DNA from 4 places in the Streptomyces sp. NPDC005761 genome. Region 1 is predicted to be linked to each of the others. Evidence: riboswitches for the same ligand, from Rfam matches in the RefSeq annotation. Region 1 holds a riboswitch; each other region holds the start of a gene.
What was found. A riboswitch is a leader RNA that binds a small molecule or an ion and turns the genes downstream of it on or off. The one in region 1 is predicted to bind cobalamin.
Positions count from the first base shown of each region.

Region 2: linked by a shared signal. The riboswitch ahead of ABZ434_RS28410 (cobalamin biosynthesis protein) and the one ahead of cobN (cobaltochelatase subunit CobN) in region 1 are both predicted to bind cobalamin.
Region 3: linked by a shared signal. The riboswitch ahead of ABZ434_RS20610 (ribonucleoside-diphosphate reductase subunit alpha) and the one ahead of cobN (cobaltochelatase subunit CobN) in region 1 are both predicted to bind cobalamin.
Region 4: linked by a shared signal. The riboswitch ahead of ABZ434_RS17225 (CbtB-domain containing protein) and the one ahead of cobN (cobaltochelatase subunit CobN) in region 1 are both predicted to bind cobalamin.

Region 1 covers NZ_JBEXXX010000012.1:69,915-73,582, reverse strand. The annotation lists gene cobG (precorrin-3B synthase) at 1-1,098, opposite strand, end outside; cobalamin riboswitch at 1,145-1,297, shown strand; gene cobN (cobaltochelatase subunit CobN) at 1,368-3,668, shown strand, end outside.
Region 2 covers NZ_JBEXXX010000040.1:32,488-36,155, forward strand. The annotation lists gene ABZ434_RS28405 (cobyric acid synthase) at 1-132, opposite strand, end outside; gene ABZ434_RS28410 (cobalamin biosynthesis protein) at 129-1,172, opposite strand; cobalamin riboswitch at 1,316-1,447, opposite strand; gene ABZ434_RS28415 (hypothetical protein) at 1,599-1,832, opposite strand; gene ABZ434_RS28420 (inorganic phosphate transporter) at 1,866-3,128, opposite strand; gene ABZ434_RS28425 (class II aldolase/adducin family protein) at 3,365-3,668, shown strand, end outside.
Region 3 covers NZ_JBEXXX010000022.1:7,571-11,238, reverse strand. The annotation lists gene ABZ434_RS20610 (ribonucleoside-diphosphate reductase subunit alpha) at 1-2,167, opposite strand, end outside; cobalamin riboswitch at 2,301-2,438, opposite strand; gene ABZ434_RS20605 (GNAT family N-acetyltransferase) at 2,491-3,003, opposite strand; gene mctP (monocarboxylate uptake permease MctP) at 3,122-3,668, opposite strand, start outside.
Region 4 covers NZ_JBEXXX010000016.1:47,146-50,813, forward strand. The annotation lists gene ABZ434_RS17215 (glycoside hydrolase family 15 protein) at 1-480, shown strand, start outside; gene ABZ434_RS17220 (histidine phosphatase family protein) at 540-1,160, opposite strand; adenosylcobalamin (AdoCbl) riboswitch at 1,284-1,377, shown strand; gene ABZ434_RS17225 (CbtB-domain containing protein) at 1,423-1,638, shown strand; gene ABZ434_RS17230 (CbtA family protein) at 1,668-2,453, shown strand; gene ABZ434_RS17235 (GNAT family N-acetyltransferase) at 2,593-3,102, opposite strand; gene ABZ434_RS17240 (tetratricopeptide repeat protein) at 3,175-3,531, opposite strand.

The DNA of each region.
Region 1 (3,668 bases):
CGCCTGGGACCGCACATCGGCCAGGGACTTCGCGCAGCCGGGGCGCCCGATGCACGCCCCCACGCCGGTCCACGGGGAGTGGGGCCCGACGATCAGGCCGGCCTCACCCAGCGAGTCCAGCAGCTCCGTGGCCCGCTCCCGCTCCGCCCCCGGAACGACGATGCCGCGCCACGGGGTCAGCCGCAGTTCGCCGTCACCGCAGTGCCGGGCGATGTCCGTCAGCATCTGCCACGGCTCTGCGCCGATGCGCCCGAGCGGCAGGCCGGCCGACAGCGCGACCACGTCCCGGGGGCCGCTCACCGCGCCGGTGGCCGGAGCCGTGGAACCCTGTGGCGCCACCGGGGCGACGGTGCGCGTGGTACGCACTCCGGCCGCCCGCAACCGCCGTTCGACCTCGTCGACCAGGGGGCCGGCACCCGTCGGCAGATCAGCCACCCGCCAGGCACCGGAAGCGGGCGAGGCGTCCAGGAAGGCCTCGGCCGCGACGAGTGCGGCCTGCGGCGCCCCGGCGCCCGGAATCCGCAGCACGGTCTCCTCCGCGCCGATACGCAGAAGCGCGTTCCCCTCGCTCCGTGCCCGGAGGGTCACGTCAGCGCCGAGCGCGTCCACGTCACCGCGTCCGTCGTCGAGCGCGAACAGGAACCTGCCGGACAGACCGGCCGCCGCGTCACTCGCGCACAACAACGTGTCCAGCGCGGACAGCCACGGGCGGACGTCCCGCTCCCCGCGGCCGTCGAGCCCGGACAGCGGCGAGGCGACGACGTTACGGATCCGCTCGTGCCGTTCGGAGGGCAGCAGCCCCGACTCCCTGAGCCGGTAGGCGAGTTCGCCCCCGTGCTCCTGTCCCAGACCGCGTAGCTGCACATTGCCGCGGGAGGTGAGATGCAGCTCACCGTCGCCCAGCCGGCCGGCCAACTCCCGCAGCACATCCGCCTGGTCCGCGGTCAGTACACCCCCCGGGACGCGGATGCGCGCCAGAGCCCCGTCATCCGCCCGGTGGAGGCGCAACGTCCCGGGGCAGGCGTCGCCACGGGCCCGGGCTGACGCGTCTCCGGGCGGCGCAGGCGTAGTGGCTGGTCGGGGCATGGCGGCGAGCATACCGACCATCTCTTCAGTCCGTATGACCCACAGTTGGCAAGGGACCCTTACTATGCCTAGTGACGGGCCATCCGGCACGTCGTCGCCCCACACGGCGACAAGGGAGGAAGCCCGGTGAGATTCCGGCGCGGTCCCGCCACTGTGAGCTTGGTCCCACCGGCCGGGCGAGTCAGGAACTCCCTTCCCCGCACTCTCGGCGCCGGTCGAGCAGGGGGATCCGTTACGACACCGCCCGGGGCGTGGACACCCCGAGGAAGGCCAGACGCCGCATGATCCTGCTCCTGTCGACGTCCGACACCGACCTGCTCAGCGCCCGCGCCTCCGACGGCCCGGTCGCCTACCGCTACGCAAACCCCTCCCGGCTCCCGCTCCAGGACCTTCCGCAGCTCCTGGACGGTGCCGACCTGGTCGTCGTACGGCTTCTCGGCGGCGTCCGCGCCTGGCAGGACGGTCTCGACCAAGTCCTCGCCACCGGGCGGCCGGTCGTGGTCCTCACCGGTGAGCAGGCTCCCGACGCCCAGCTGATGGCCGCCTCCACCGTCCCCATCGGGATCGCCGCCGAGGCCCACGCCTACCTGGCCCACGGCGGCCCGGCCAACCTGGAGCAGCTCGCCCGGTTCCTGTCCGACACCGTCCTGCTCACCGGTCACGGCTTCGAACCGCCCGCGCCCGCACCCTCCTGGGGCCCGCTGGAGCGCACGCCCCGCGACGCGGAGGGCGGGCCCACCGTCGCGGTGCTCTACTACCGCGCGCACCACATGAGCGGCAACACCGCGTTCATCGAGACCCTGTGCCGGGCCGTGGAGGCCGAGGGGGCCCGCGTCCTGCCGCTGTACGTCGCCTCCCTGCGCACCCCCGAGCCCGAACTCATCGACGCACTGCGGGCCGCCGACTCGATCGTGACGACCGTCCTGGCGGCGGGCGGCACCCGGCCCGCCGAGGCGTCGGCAGGCGGCGACGACGAGTCCTGGGACGCCGGCGCCCTCACCGGCCTCGACGTACCGGTCCTTCAGGCGCTCTGCCTCACCAGCTCCCACACCGACTGGGAGGGCAACGACGAGGGCGTCTCACCCCTGGACGCGGCGAGCCAGATCGCCGTGCCCGAGTTCGACGGCCGCCTGATCACCGTCCCGTTCTCCTTCAAGGAGATCGACGAGGACGGCCTCCCGGCGTATGTCGCCGACACCGAGAGGGCGGCCCGCGTCGCCGGAATCGCCGTACGGCACGCCCGGCTCCGCCACATCCCGAACCAGAACAAGCGCCTCGCGCTCGTCCTGTCCGCCTACCCGACCAAGCACTCCCGGATCGGCAACGCGGTCGGACTCGACACCCCGGCGAGCGCCGTGGCCCTGCTGCGCCGACTCCGGTCCGAGGGGTACGACTTCGGTACGGAGGAGGTGCCCGGCCTGGCCTCCGGCGACGGCGACGAGCTGATCTACGCGCTGATCGAGGCGGGCGGCCACGACCAGGAGTGGCTCACCGAGGAGCAGCTGGCCCGCAATCCGGTCCGTATCCCGGCGGCCGACTACCGGCGCTGGTACGCGACGCTGCCGGCCGCACTCCGCGAGGCCGTCGAGCGGCACTGGGGGCCCGCTCCCGGCGAGATGTTCCTGGACCGCTCGCGCAACCCGGAGGGCGACATCGTCCTCGCGGCCCTGCGCCGCGGCAACCTGCTCATCCTCATCCAGCCGCCGCGCGGCTTCGGCGAGAACCCGATCGCGATCTACCACGACCCCGATCTGCCGCCCTCGCACCACTACCTGGCCGCCTACCGCTGGATCGCCGCCGCCGCGGAGGACGGCGGCTTCGGCGCCGACGCGATGATCCACCTGGGCAAGCACGGCAACCTGGAGTGGCTGCCCGGCAAGAACGCCGGCCTGTCGGCCGCCTGCGGTCCCGACGCGGCGCTCGGAGACCTCCCCCTCGTCTACCCGTTCCTGGTCAACGACCCGGGGGAGGGGACCCAGGCCAAGCGCCGCGTGCACGCCACACTGGTGGACCACCTCGTCCCGCCGATGGCCCGCGCCGACAGCTACGGCGACATCGCCCGGCTGGAACAACTCCTCGACGAGCACGCCCAGATCGCCGCGATGGACCCGGCGAAGCTCCCGGCGGTCCGCGCCCAGATCTGGACCCTGATCCAGGCGGCCAGGCTCGACCACGACCTCGGGCTCGAGGCACGCCCCGAGGACGAGGGCTTCGACGAGTTCATCATGCATCTCGACGGCTGGCTCTGTGAGATCAAGGACGTCCAGATCCGCGACGGCCTGCACGTGCTGGGCGGCGCACCCACCGGCCCCGCCCGGGTCAACCTCGTCCTCGCGATCCTGCGGGCCCGCCAGATCTGGGGCGGTACGACCTCCCTGCCGGGTCTGCGCGAGGCCCTGGGCCTGGACGAGTCGGCGGCCACCCGCACGGCTGCCGACGACATCGAGGAGCAGGCCCGCGCCCTGGTCCAGGCGATGGAGGACGCGGGCTGGGGGACGGACGCCGTCGCCGGGGTGGCCGCCGGGCACCCGAGCGCCGTTGCCGACATCCTCGGCTTCGCCGCGCGCGAGGTGGTGCCGCGA
Region 2 (3,668 bases), on a different contig from region 1:
GAGCGACATGTTCTGCGCCTTGAACGGCGCGACCTTCACGCCCCGGCGCACCAGCCAGCGGCAGATGCCCGCCGTGACGACGCTCTTGCCCGCGTCCGAGGTGGTTCCGGCGACCAGCAGTCCGCCGCTCATGTCGGTCTCCGTCCTGAGAGTCGAGGTGCTGCGGTACGAGGTGCTGCGGTACGAAGTCCTGTGGTGCGGGCGATCGGCGCACGGCCGCCCGCGATCCGCCGAGCCGCGAGCCCCGCGCCGAGCCGGGCCGCCACGCTGACGCCGAGGGCCAGCGCGCTCACCCGGCGCGACAGCCGTACGGCCCGCTCGATGTCCTCGGGCTCCACCGCGCGGCCCGTCCCCCCGTTGAGCACGGGACGGTGCTCGACCCGGCCGTCGTAGGCGAGCGTCCCGCCGAGCCGCACGCCGAGCGCCCCCGCGAACGAGGCCTCCACCGGCCCCGCGTTGGGGCTCGGGTGCTTGGCCGCGTCCGCCTGCCAGGCGTGCGCCGCTCCCCGTGGCCGCCCCCCGGCGGTCACGGCGAGCAGAGCGGTCAGCCGCGCGCCCGGCCAGCCCATGAGGTCGTCGAGGCGGGCCGAGGCCCAGCCGTAGCGCCGGTAGCGGGGTGACTTGTGGCCGACCATCGCGTCGAGCGTATTGGCGGCCCGGAAGCCGACGAGTCCGGGGATCCCGCCGAGCGCGCCCCACACCAGGGCGCCCACCACGGCGTCCGAGGTGTTCTCGGCGACGGACTCCACGACGGCGCGGGCGATCTGCGGACCGTCCAGGGACTGGGGGTCGCGGCCGCACAGATGCGGCAGCCGCTCACGGGCCAGTTCGAGGTCCCCGGCGGCCAGGGCGTCACCGATGGACCGGGCCTCGCGCCCCAGCGACGTACCACCGACGACGGCCCAGGTGGCGGCGGCGGTCAGGGCGACGGACGCGGCGGGGTGGCGGCGCAGCGCACGGGAGACCAGCGCGGCACCCCCGGCGGCACCTCCGGCGCAGACCAGGGTGTGCAGTGCGCCCCACCCGCGGTGGTCGCGCCACAGGCGGCGTTCGACGCCTGCCGCGGCCCGCCCGAAGGCGGCGACCGGGTGCCCCCTGCGCGGGTCACCGAGCAGCAGATCGCCGATCAGACCGGCCGTGGCGCCGTACGCGAAGATGCGATCGGCACGCACGCTTCAGCCGGCCGTCGCGCCTCGAAGGGTCCTCGTACAGGCCATTGCTGGCAGGAGCAACGCGGGAAGAGACGCACGGCGGCCGGGCATGGCGATATGTCCTCACTCAGGGTCCGCGCCCTGGTTCGACGTGACGGCGACGAGAGTCTCCTGGCTTCCGGATCCGCAGTTCCCCCGGCCTTCCAGTCCGCTCGCGTGGACCGTGACTTCCGTGGTGGGGGACTGCTCCCCGGTGACAGTGGCGGGACCGCGCCGGATTCGCACCGGCTTCCTCTGCTGTCGCCGTAATGGCTCCGGCAGTCCACCACGCTGTGCGAACGCCCGTCAACTTGCCGTTGACCTGCGACGGTCCGGTGTGCTGAGACGCACATCGGGCCGGACGCGCACGAGGTGCGGCCGGCCCGATGCGGGTGGGAGTGGTGGGGCTCAGGCGACGATCAGATAGATGCCGTAGGCCACGGCCGCGGCGCACAGTCCGAAGCAGACGTACGCGCCGGTGCGGGCCAGCATGAGCGATCCGCCTGCGGAACCACCCTGCGCGGCCGGTTCCGGCTGCTTGGAGAGGCCGACGATGCCGAGGGTGAAGAGTCCCACGAGAGCGACGGTGGCGACGAGGGAGACGCCGAAGACGGTGCCGAGGGCTGCCCAGTCGATGTTCATGTGGATCTGTCCTTACCGGAGCTCTTGGGGTCCCTAGACCGTGGCGGGTCGGGCCGGGTCGGTGACCGGTCCGGCCGGGGCCGGGATGGTCGCCATGAGGTCGTGGGTCTGGGCAGCCGCGGTGGGCGGCGGGCTGACGGCCGCGATGGCGGTGGTGACGACGCCCGCGGGCTCGGCGTCGGCGTCGGACGGGGCGACGTCCCCGTGCCCGACGGGCTTGCGGCGCGACAGCATCCAGATCGCACCGGAGCCCGCGACCAGCAGCGCCGCGACGACCACGACACCCCAGGTGCCCTGCTTGGTGAGGAGCTCGGCACCCGCGCCGACCAGACCGGCGGCCGGCAGGGTCAGGCCCCAGGCGACGAACATCCGCGTGGCGGTGGACCAGCGGACCACACCGCCCTTGCGGCCGAGGCCCGCGCCCATGACGGCACCGGAGCACGACTGGGTGGTGGAGAGGGAGAAGCCGAGGTGCGAAGAGGCCAGGATGACGGTGGCCGCGCTGGTCTGTGCGGCGAAGCCCTGCGGAGGCTTCAGTTCGGTCAGACCGCTGCCCATGGTGCGGATGATGCGCCAGCCGCCCAGGTAGGTGCCGAGTGCGATGGCGAGGCCGGCGCACACGATGACCCAGACCGGCGGATTCGACCCGGGGGCGAGGACGCCACCGGTGACCAGGGCGAGCGTGATGATGCCCATGGTCTTCTGCGCGTCGTTGGTGCCGTGGGCGAGCGAGACGAGCCCGGCGGAGGCGATCTGGCCGGCGCGGTATCCCTTCGCGGTGGCCTTCTCCTGGGCGCCGCCCGTGACCTTCCCGCCGATGCGGTACGTCAGCTTGGTGGCCAGCAGCGCGGCCAGGCCGGCGACGACCGGCGCGGCGACCGCGGGGAGCAGCACCTTGGTGACGACGGTGCCGCCGTCGACCGACGACCAGCCCGCGGACATCACCGCGGCGCCGATCAGGCCGCCGAACAGTGCGTGGGAGGAGCTGGACGGCAGGCCGACCAGCCAGGTCAGCAGATTCCACAGGATGGCGCCGACGAGCGCCGCGAAGATGACCTCGGTTCTGAGCCCGTCTTCGTTGATGATCCCGCCGGAGATCGTCTTGGCGACCTCCACCGACAGGAACGCGCCTACGAGGTTGAGAACGGCGGACATGGCCACCGCTGTCTTGGGTTTGAGTGCGCCGGTCGAGATGGTCGTGGCCATCGCGTTGGCGGTGTCGTGGAAACCGTTCGTGAAATCGAACACTAGAGCTGTCACGATCACAATCGCGAGCAGCAGCGTGATGTGTTCCATTTACCCAGGCAATCGTTCGACGTCAGTGGCACGTGGACCGTAGGCAATCCGGGTGAACGGAAGATGAACTGGGCAGGGCGTTGCGGTGACCCCAACCGGAGGGACGCTGCCCTCTTCGTCCGCCCGGTGACCGCGGGATTCCGGTGGGGGCCGGTGTGGGCCCGGAATCCGGCGTTCGGGCGGACTCTCGGAGGAGGGGTGGCGAAGGGCCGCTCATCCGTTGAAAGGATCTTCGAATGAGCAGTGAGTGGCGGGAATCGATCGAACGGGCCTGGGACGAGGTCGTCGCCACGGCCCGGAGGACAGCGTCCGACGGGCTGGTCGTGGGAACCTCGGGCAACGTGTCGGCCAGGGTCGGCGGGACCGTGCTGGTCACCCCGAGCGGAGTGCCGTACGACCGGCTCCGCCCCGAGGACCTGACCGGAGTCGATCTGGAGGGCAACCGCGTCCTCGGCACCATGGCCCCCACCAGTGAACTCCCGCTGCATCTCGCCGTGTACCGGAATACCGACGCCTGCGCCGTCGTGCACACCCACGCGG
Region 3 (3,668 bases), on a different contig from region 1:
GGAACGGCGTACGGGCGGCCGCCATGTCGATCAGCCCGCGCTGCGGGATCTCCCACGCCGTGCGGTACAGCGCCCGCACCTCCTCGGGGATCCACGCGAAGCCCTGCACCGAGCCGCTCGCCTCGCGCAGCGCCTCGCGGGTCCGGGCGTCCCACACGCCGAGCTTCTTCAGCTCGTCCACCAGATACCCGTTGACCTGGAGGAACTCACCGCTGAGCGTCTCGCGCTTGAAGAGATTGGAGACCTGCGGCTCGATGCACTCGTACACACCCGCGATCGAGGCGATCGTCGCGGTCGGCGCGATGGCCAGGAGCAGCGAGTTGCGCATGCCGGTCTCCGCGACCCGGGCGCGCAGGGCGTCCCAGCGCTCCGGCCAGTGGAACTCGGTGTCGTAGTGGTCGGGGTGCAGCACACCGCGGGCGGCACGTGTCTCGGCCCAGGCGGGCAGCGGGCCGGAGCGCTCCGCGAGATCGCAGGACGCCTCGTAGGCGGCGAGCATGATCCGCTCGGAGATCTTCGTCGACAGGGCGCGGGCCTCGGGGGAGTCGAACGGCAGCCGCAGCCGGAAGAAGACGTCCTGGAGGCCCATGGCACCCAGACCCACCGGCCGCCAGCGGGCGTTGGACCGGCCGGCCTGCTCGGTCGGGTAGAAGTTGATGTCCACGACCCGGTCGAGGAAGGTCACGGCGGTGCGGACGGTGGCGTCGAGGCGCTCCCAGTCGATCGTGCCGCCCTCGACGAACGCGCCGAGGTTGACCGAGCCGAGGTTGCAGACGGCCGTCTCGCCGTCGTCCGTGACCTCCAGGATCTCGGTGCACAGGTTCGACGAGTGCACGACGCGGCCCGGCTCGGCGGTCTGGTTCGCGGTGCGGTTGGAGGCGTCCTTGAACGTCATCCAGCCCTGGCCGGTCTGGGCGAGGGTCCGCATCATCCGGCCGTACAGCTCACGGGCCGGCATGGTCTTGCGGGCCAGGCCCTTGGCCTCGGCGGCCCGGTAGGCGGCGTCGAACTCGTCGCCCCAGAGGTCGACCAGTTCGGGCACGTCGGCCGGGGAGAACAGCGACCAGGTGCCGTCCGCGTCCACCCGGCGCATGAACTCGTCGGGGATCCAGTGCGCCAGGTTGAGGTTGTGCGTACGCCTCTGGTCCTCGCCCGTGTTGTCGCGCAGCTCCAGGAACTCCTCGATGTCCGCGTGCCACGTCTCCAGGTAGACGGCGGCGGCGCCCTTGCGCCGGCCGCCCTGGTTGACCGCGGCGACGGAGGCGTCGAGCGTCTTCAGGAACGGCACGATGCCGTTGGAGTGCCCGTTGGTGCCGCGGATCAGCGAACCGCGGGCGCGGATGCGGGAGTACGAGAGACCGATGCCGCCCGCGTGCTTGGACAGGCGCGCCACCTGGTGGTAGCGGTCGTAGATGGAGTCCAGCTCGTCCAGCGGGGAGTCCAGCAGGTAGCAGGAGGACATCTGCGGGTGCCGGGTACCGGAGTTGAAGAGCGTGGGGGAGGAGGGCAGGTAGTCCAGTCGGCTCATCAGCCCGTACAGCGCGGTGACCTCGTCCAGAGCGCGCTCGGAGGTGTCCTCGGCGAGACCGGAGGCGACGCGCAGCATGAAGTGCTGCGGCGTCTCGATGACCTGACGGGTGAGCGGGTGGCGCAGCAGGTAGCGGCTGTGCAGGGTGCGCAGACCGAAGTAGCCGAAGCGGTCGTCGGCGCCGTCGGCGAGCGACCGCCCGACCAGCGCGTCCAGGGCGGCCGCGTGGAGCGTGACGAACTCGGCGGTGCGGTCCGCGATCAGGCCCTCACGGTGCCCGACGGCGACCGAGGCGGAGAACGACGTCGCGCCCTGCCCGGCCGCCTCGTCCGCGATGGTGCGGGTGAGGAGACGGGCGGCGAGCCGGGAGTAGGCGGGGTCCTCGGAGATCAGGCCCGCGGCGGCCTCGGTGGCCAGCGAGCGCAGCTCGGCCTCGTCCGACCGGGCGTTGCGGCCGCGCAGCGCGGCGGCGGCGACGCGTCCGGGGTCGGTGTCGGGCAGATCGGCGGTGAGGTCGGTGAGGGTCCGCAGCAGTGCGGTCCCGGGTCCGTCCTTCGCGGGTCCGCCGGACCGGGCCGCCTCGGCCTCGGCTGCTTCGGACTCGGCCGCTGAAACCGGATCGGCTGGCGCGATGGTCACGCGGTGCTCTCCCTCGCTCGGCTCGGGGCCTTCGGGGAGCGGGGGCAGCCGGGCGGGGCGCGGCAGGGCAGCGCTCCGTGCGGCGTCCACCGGCCCATCCACGAGGCCCGGACGTCTGGGCATCCGGATCGGTCGAGCCGGATGCGCTGTCGGCAGGATCTCGGACTCAGGGGTGCGCAAATGCGCACCGAACACACCGTTGCGGGACAGTTCCGGATTCGCACCGGATTTCCCTGCGGCGACAGCGAGCACGAGCATACATGTGGGGGCTGCCGGATGCGGCAGCCCCCACATGTTGTGTCGTACGTGGCCCCAGCGCGCTCTCACGCCACGGGACGGAGCTCCAGACGGTAGGTCAGCAGCTTCAGGTCGGCGATCGGATTCCAGTCCCTCTCGGGGGTCCGTACGAAACCGAGGCGCCCGTAGATCCGGTGGGCCCCGAGCATCCCCGGCTGCGTCGACAGGACGAGCCCCGTGACCCCCGCGGTGCCCCGTGCGCGGTCGATACAGGCCCGTACGAGCGCCTCGCCCGCCCCGGCGCCACGGGCCTCGTGGGAGACCGCCAGCATCCGGAACTCGGCCTCGTCGGCCGCCGCGATGTCGGCCCACGGGTTGCCCGGCGGGGCGTAGGTGACCCCGCCCAGGACGCGGCCCTCCGCATCGGCGGCCACCAGCACCTCGGCCTCGGCTGCGCGGCGGGGCACGTCGCGCAGCTGCACCAGGTACGGATCGTCGGCGCCGAAGTCCAGGAGGCCGTCGCCGAGATAGGCCTGAGCGGTGATCTCGCCGAGGAGCGCGTGCTCGGCAGGCTCGACCGGCCGGATCGTCATGTCCATACGTGGCAGTGTGCCGCACGCACGGGCCGGGGCCGCAAGGGCTTTTCCGCCCCGGCTCGCGAACGGGCCGCCGCACCCTCGCGGAGGGTGACGGCGGCCCGTTCACGCAGGGCGCAGGTCAGTGACCGCCGGCCGCACCGGCGGTGGCCGGCGGGAGCTCCGTCTTCACACCCGGGTCGCCCGCGTCCGCGGTGTAGTCGCCCGGGGAGGTCTCGTCGACCCCGGCGGGCGCCTTCACGGCGTTCAGGACGAAGGTGAGGACGACGACGACCACGACGTTCAGCACGAAGGCCGTCAGACCGATGTAGCCGATCTCGCCGATGCCCGGGATCTCCTTGGAGGACCCGCCGAAGTGCTTCTGGGTCGGGCTGGCGACCCCGTACGCGGCAGCCGTTCCGTAGACCATGCCGACCGCCCAGCCCGCGAGCAGCGCCCAGCGGTGGAACCACCGGGTGAACAGCCCGCCGACCAGGGCCGGCATCGTCTGGAGGATCCAGATCCCGCCGAGCAGCTGGAAGTTGATCGCGACCGTCTTGTCCATGGTGAGGACGAAGGCGAGCGCGCCGACCTTCACGAGCAGCGACACCAGCTTGGAGACCTTGGTCTCCTGCGCGGGTGTGGCGTCGGGCTTCAGGAAGTCCTTGTAGATGTTGCGGGTGAACAGG
Region 4 (3,668 bases), on a different contig from region 1:
GTGCTCAACCGGGGCTGGGACCCGAAGAAGCAGGCCTTCGTCCAGCACTACGGTGACGACGTGCTCGACTCGTCCCTGCTGCGCATGCCGACGGTCGGCTTCATCACTCCGGACGATCCGATGTGGGCGACCGCACTGGACGCGATGGAACGGGAGTTGGTCAGCGACAGCCTCGTCTACCGCTACAACCCCGAGGCCTCGCCCGACGGCCTGCGCGGCTCGGAGGGGACCTTCTCCCTGTGTACGTTCATGTACGTCGACGCCCTCGCCCGGGCCGGGCGCACCGACCAGGCCCGGCTGGTCCTGGAGAAGATGCTCACCTACGCCAACCATCTGGGCCTGTACTCGGAGGAGATCGCCCTCACAGGGCGCCAACTGGGCAATTTTCCGCAGGCGTTCACGCACCTGGCCCTGATCGACGCCGCCATCACGCTGGACGCCAGGCTCAATGCGGCGAACGGGGGCAGCGGAGCGGGGTAAGGGCTCCCGCGAGGAGAACGCTGCCGGGCGACGGGCCCCGCCGCGCCCTGCCGCGACCGTCAGATCCTCGCCCCCGGTGCGAGTGGCCGGCCGCAGCGCAGGTTCCACCGCCCCGACCTGCCGCCGAGCTCCGTCACGGTCAGCGGGGCCACGTCCAGCCGCCAGAACGCCTGCGGCGGGAGGCCGAGCGCATGGACGACCGAGGCCCGGATCACGCCGGGTTCGACCACCCCCAGGACCCGGCCGGCGCTGTCCCCGTGGACGTCCGCCTCCGCCGGCCCCCGCACCCGGTCGGGCAGGGCGTCGAGCCACGCGCCCACTCGGGCGCAGAGCTCCAGCAGCGACTCGCCCCCGTGCGGGGCAGCCGCCGGATCCGCAAGCCAGGCCGCCACCCCGTCCGGCTCGCCCGCGCTCACCTCCGACAGCCGGGCACCGGTCCAGCGGCCCATCTCCCAGTCCCGCAAGGCGTCTTCGGTGGCCGACCGCAGCCCGAGAGCCTCCGCGGTCGCGGTGCAGCGCCGGGACGGCCCCCGCAGCCACCGGTCCGCGGTAGGCACCGAGCCGGCGGCAGCCCGTGCCTGCGCGAGCCCGGCGTTGTCCAGGGGGGCGTCACCGGCGAACCGGGCCTCGCGCAGTGCGGCGTTCATCCCCGGTGAGATCAACATCACCCGTACCGTCATACCCGCTCTCAACTCCCTGAACTGTGGCCACGTGGCCAAGCACACCATGGCATCCGGGGCCCGCCGGCCGGCCACGGGCACCATGGCGGCTGTCACGCCCAAGCGGTATGGTCGCGACGACACGACGAGGGTGTGACGGAAGTCCGGTGAGAATCCGGCACGGTCGCGCCACTGTGAACCCGTACCCGTACGGGAAGTCAGACCCAGCACCTTCGTCTCAGGCACCACGATCGGGACGCGTGTTCCCCCAGGAGGTTCTGCCATGGCACAGACTGCTGCCCCCGCGACAGTCACACCCGCCATCACCCCCATCTCGCTGAAGGCCATTGCCCCTTGGGCGGTCTTCTTCGGCGTCGTCATGCTGATCCTGCTGTACTTCGTCGGCGCCGAGCAGGGCGCCACCGCGCTCATCTCGGGCGAAGGCGTGCACGAGTGGGTCCACGACGGACGTCACCTCCTCGGTTTCCCCTGCCACTGATCCATCCGGCTGATCCAGGGGAATCCCTCATGAACTCCATATCTGTCAGAGCACTGCTGGTCCGCGGCATGCTGGCCGGCCTCGTCGCGGGCGCCCTCGCGCTCGCGGTGGCGTACTTCCTCGGCGAGTCGCGCGTGGACGCGGCCATCGCCCTCGAAGAGGCGCACAGCCACAGCCACGGCCACGACCACGGCGGCGGCGAGGAACTGGTCAGCCGGGGCATGCAGGCCACCGGCGGCCTCGCCACCGGTGTACTCGTCTTCGGCGTGGCCGTCGGCGGCATCGCGGCACTCGTCTTCTGTTACGCCCTCGGCCGGTTGGGACGGTTCGGCCCCCGGGCGACGGCCGCGCTGGTCGCGGGCGCCGCCCTGCTGACCGTGTACATCGTGCCGTTCCTGAAGTACCCGGCGAATCCGCCGGCGGTCGGCAACCCCGACACCATCGGCCGGCGCACCGCGTTGTTCTTCCTGATGGTCGCGCTGAGCGTCCTGCTGGCCGTGGCCGCCGTCATCCTCGGCAGGCGGCTCGCTCCACGCCTGGGCAACTGGAACGCCTCCGTCGCGGCTGCCGCGGGCTATGTGCTGGTCATCGGGCTGGCCTACGCCTTCCTGCCGTCGTTCAACGAGGTCGGAAAGGACTTCCCGGCGTCCCTGCTCTGGGAGTTCAGGCTGGCCACCCTCGCGGTGCAGATCACGCTCTGGACCACCTTCGGGCTGGTCTTCGGCCATCTCACCGAGCGGCTGCTGGCGCCGAGACCGGATACGGTCACGGCCCAGGACGGCAAGGCGAACAGGCCGGCCACCGCCGTCGGCTGATTCCGCGAGCACCACCCGCCCGTCACCGGGGCCGGACGCCGTGCCATGTGCAGAGCAGTCAGGACGCACGCGGTGCCGACATCACGCACAGAGCCCGCCGGGAACATCCCGGCGGGCTCTGTCGCGCGCGGAAACCGCCTCACTCCCGCCCGGCGGACCCGTCCCAGTCGATCCGGTAGTGCTTCAGCTGCGCGTCCTGCTTCACGAGACGCATGCCCGCCGCGGCCATGACGTACTGGGAGGCGACGTTGTCGAGGTCGGTGTCCCCGTGCACGCACGCGACGCCCCGGTCGCGGGTGAAACGCAGGAGTGCCCGGAGCGCCTCGGAGGCGTACCCCCGACCCCGCATCGATTCCACGAGCCCGTAACCGATCGTGACGTGGCCCTTCTCGTCGGGCGCTCCGTGGAACCCGGTTCCACCGATCACCAGCCCGTCCTCGCGGCGGCGTATCGCGTACGAACCGTACGGAGTGGGGTCGCCGGTGCCGGCGCATGTTTCCAGGAACCGGCGGGCCGCCCTCGACTCACCCGGCGAGGGATAGCCCGGAGCCCAGCGGGCACCGTCAGCCGGCTCGCCCGCTGCCACCTGCTCGGCGTCGGCAACGGTCATCGGGGACAGGATCAGCCGCGGCGTGACGAGGTCGGTCATGCCCTGTGAAGTATCACGGGGCACGTCCGGGACGCACCCGGATATCCGGGTGCGTCCCGGTGCGCGTGCCGCTCAGGCACCACCTGACGGGGTGAAGTCCCCGGACAGCGCGGCCGCCATCCGCAACTGCGTGCCGGCCTCGGCCTGTCGGCCCTGACGCTCCAGCGTCCGGCCGAGCATCAGCCGGGCGTACTGCTCGACCGGGTCGAGTTCCAGCACCGCGCGCAGCTCCGTCTCCGCCCGGACGAGCCGCGCCGAGTGGTAGTAGGCCCGCGCCAGCAGCAGCCGGGGCGCGACCTGCTCCGGAACCTCCTCGACGAGTCCGCCCAGAATCCTGGCCGCGGTCGCGTACTCCTTCGACTCGAAGAAGAACTGCGCGCGGTCCCAGCGCTCGGCGGCGGTGCCGAACTCGTAGTAGGTGTCGCTCATGTGATCTCCTCGACCGAGGGTGCCGCGCCGGGCGGCTCCCGTGCGTATCCGGATGCCACAACACTCATAGATGGTTTAACATTCCACTAAATATTCGGCGTGGGTGCCCCCGCCCGGAGCCGCACGGGAATAGGTTG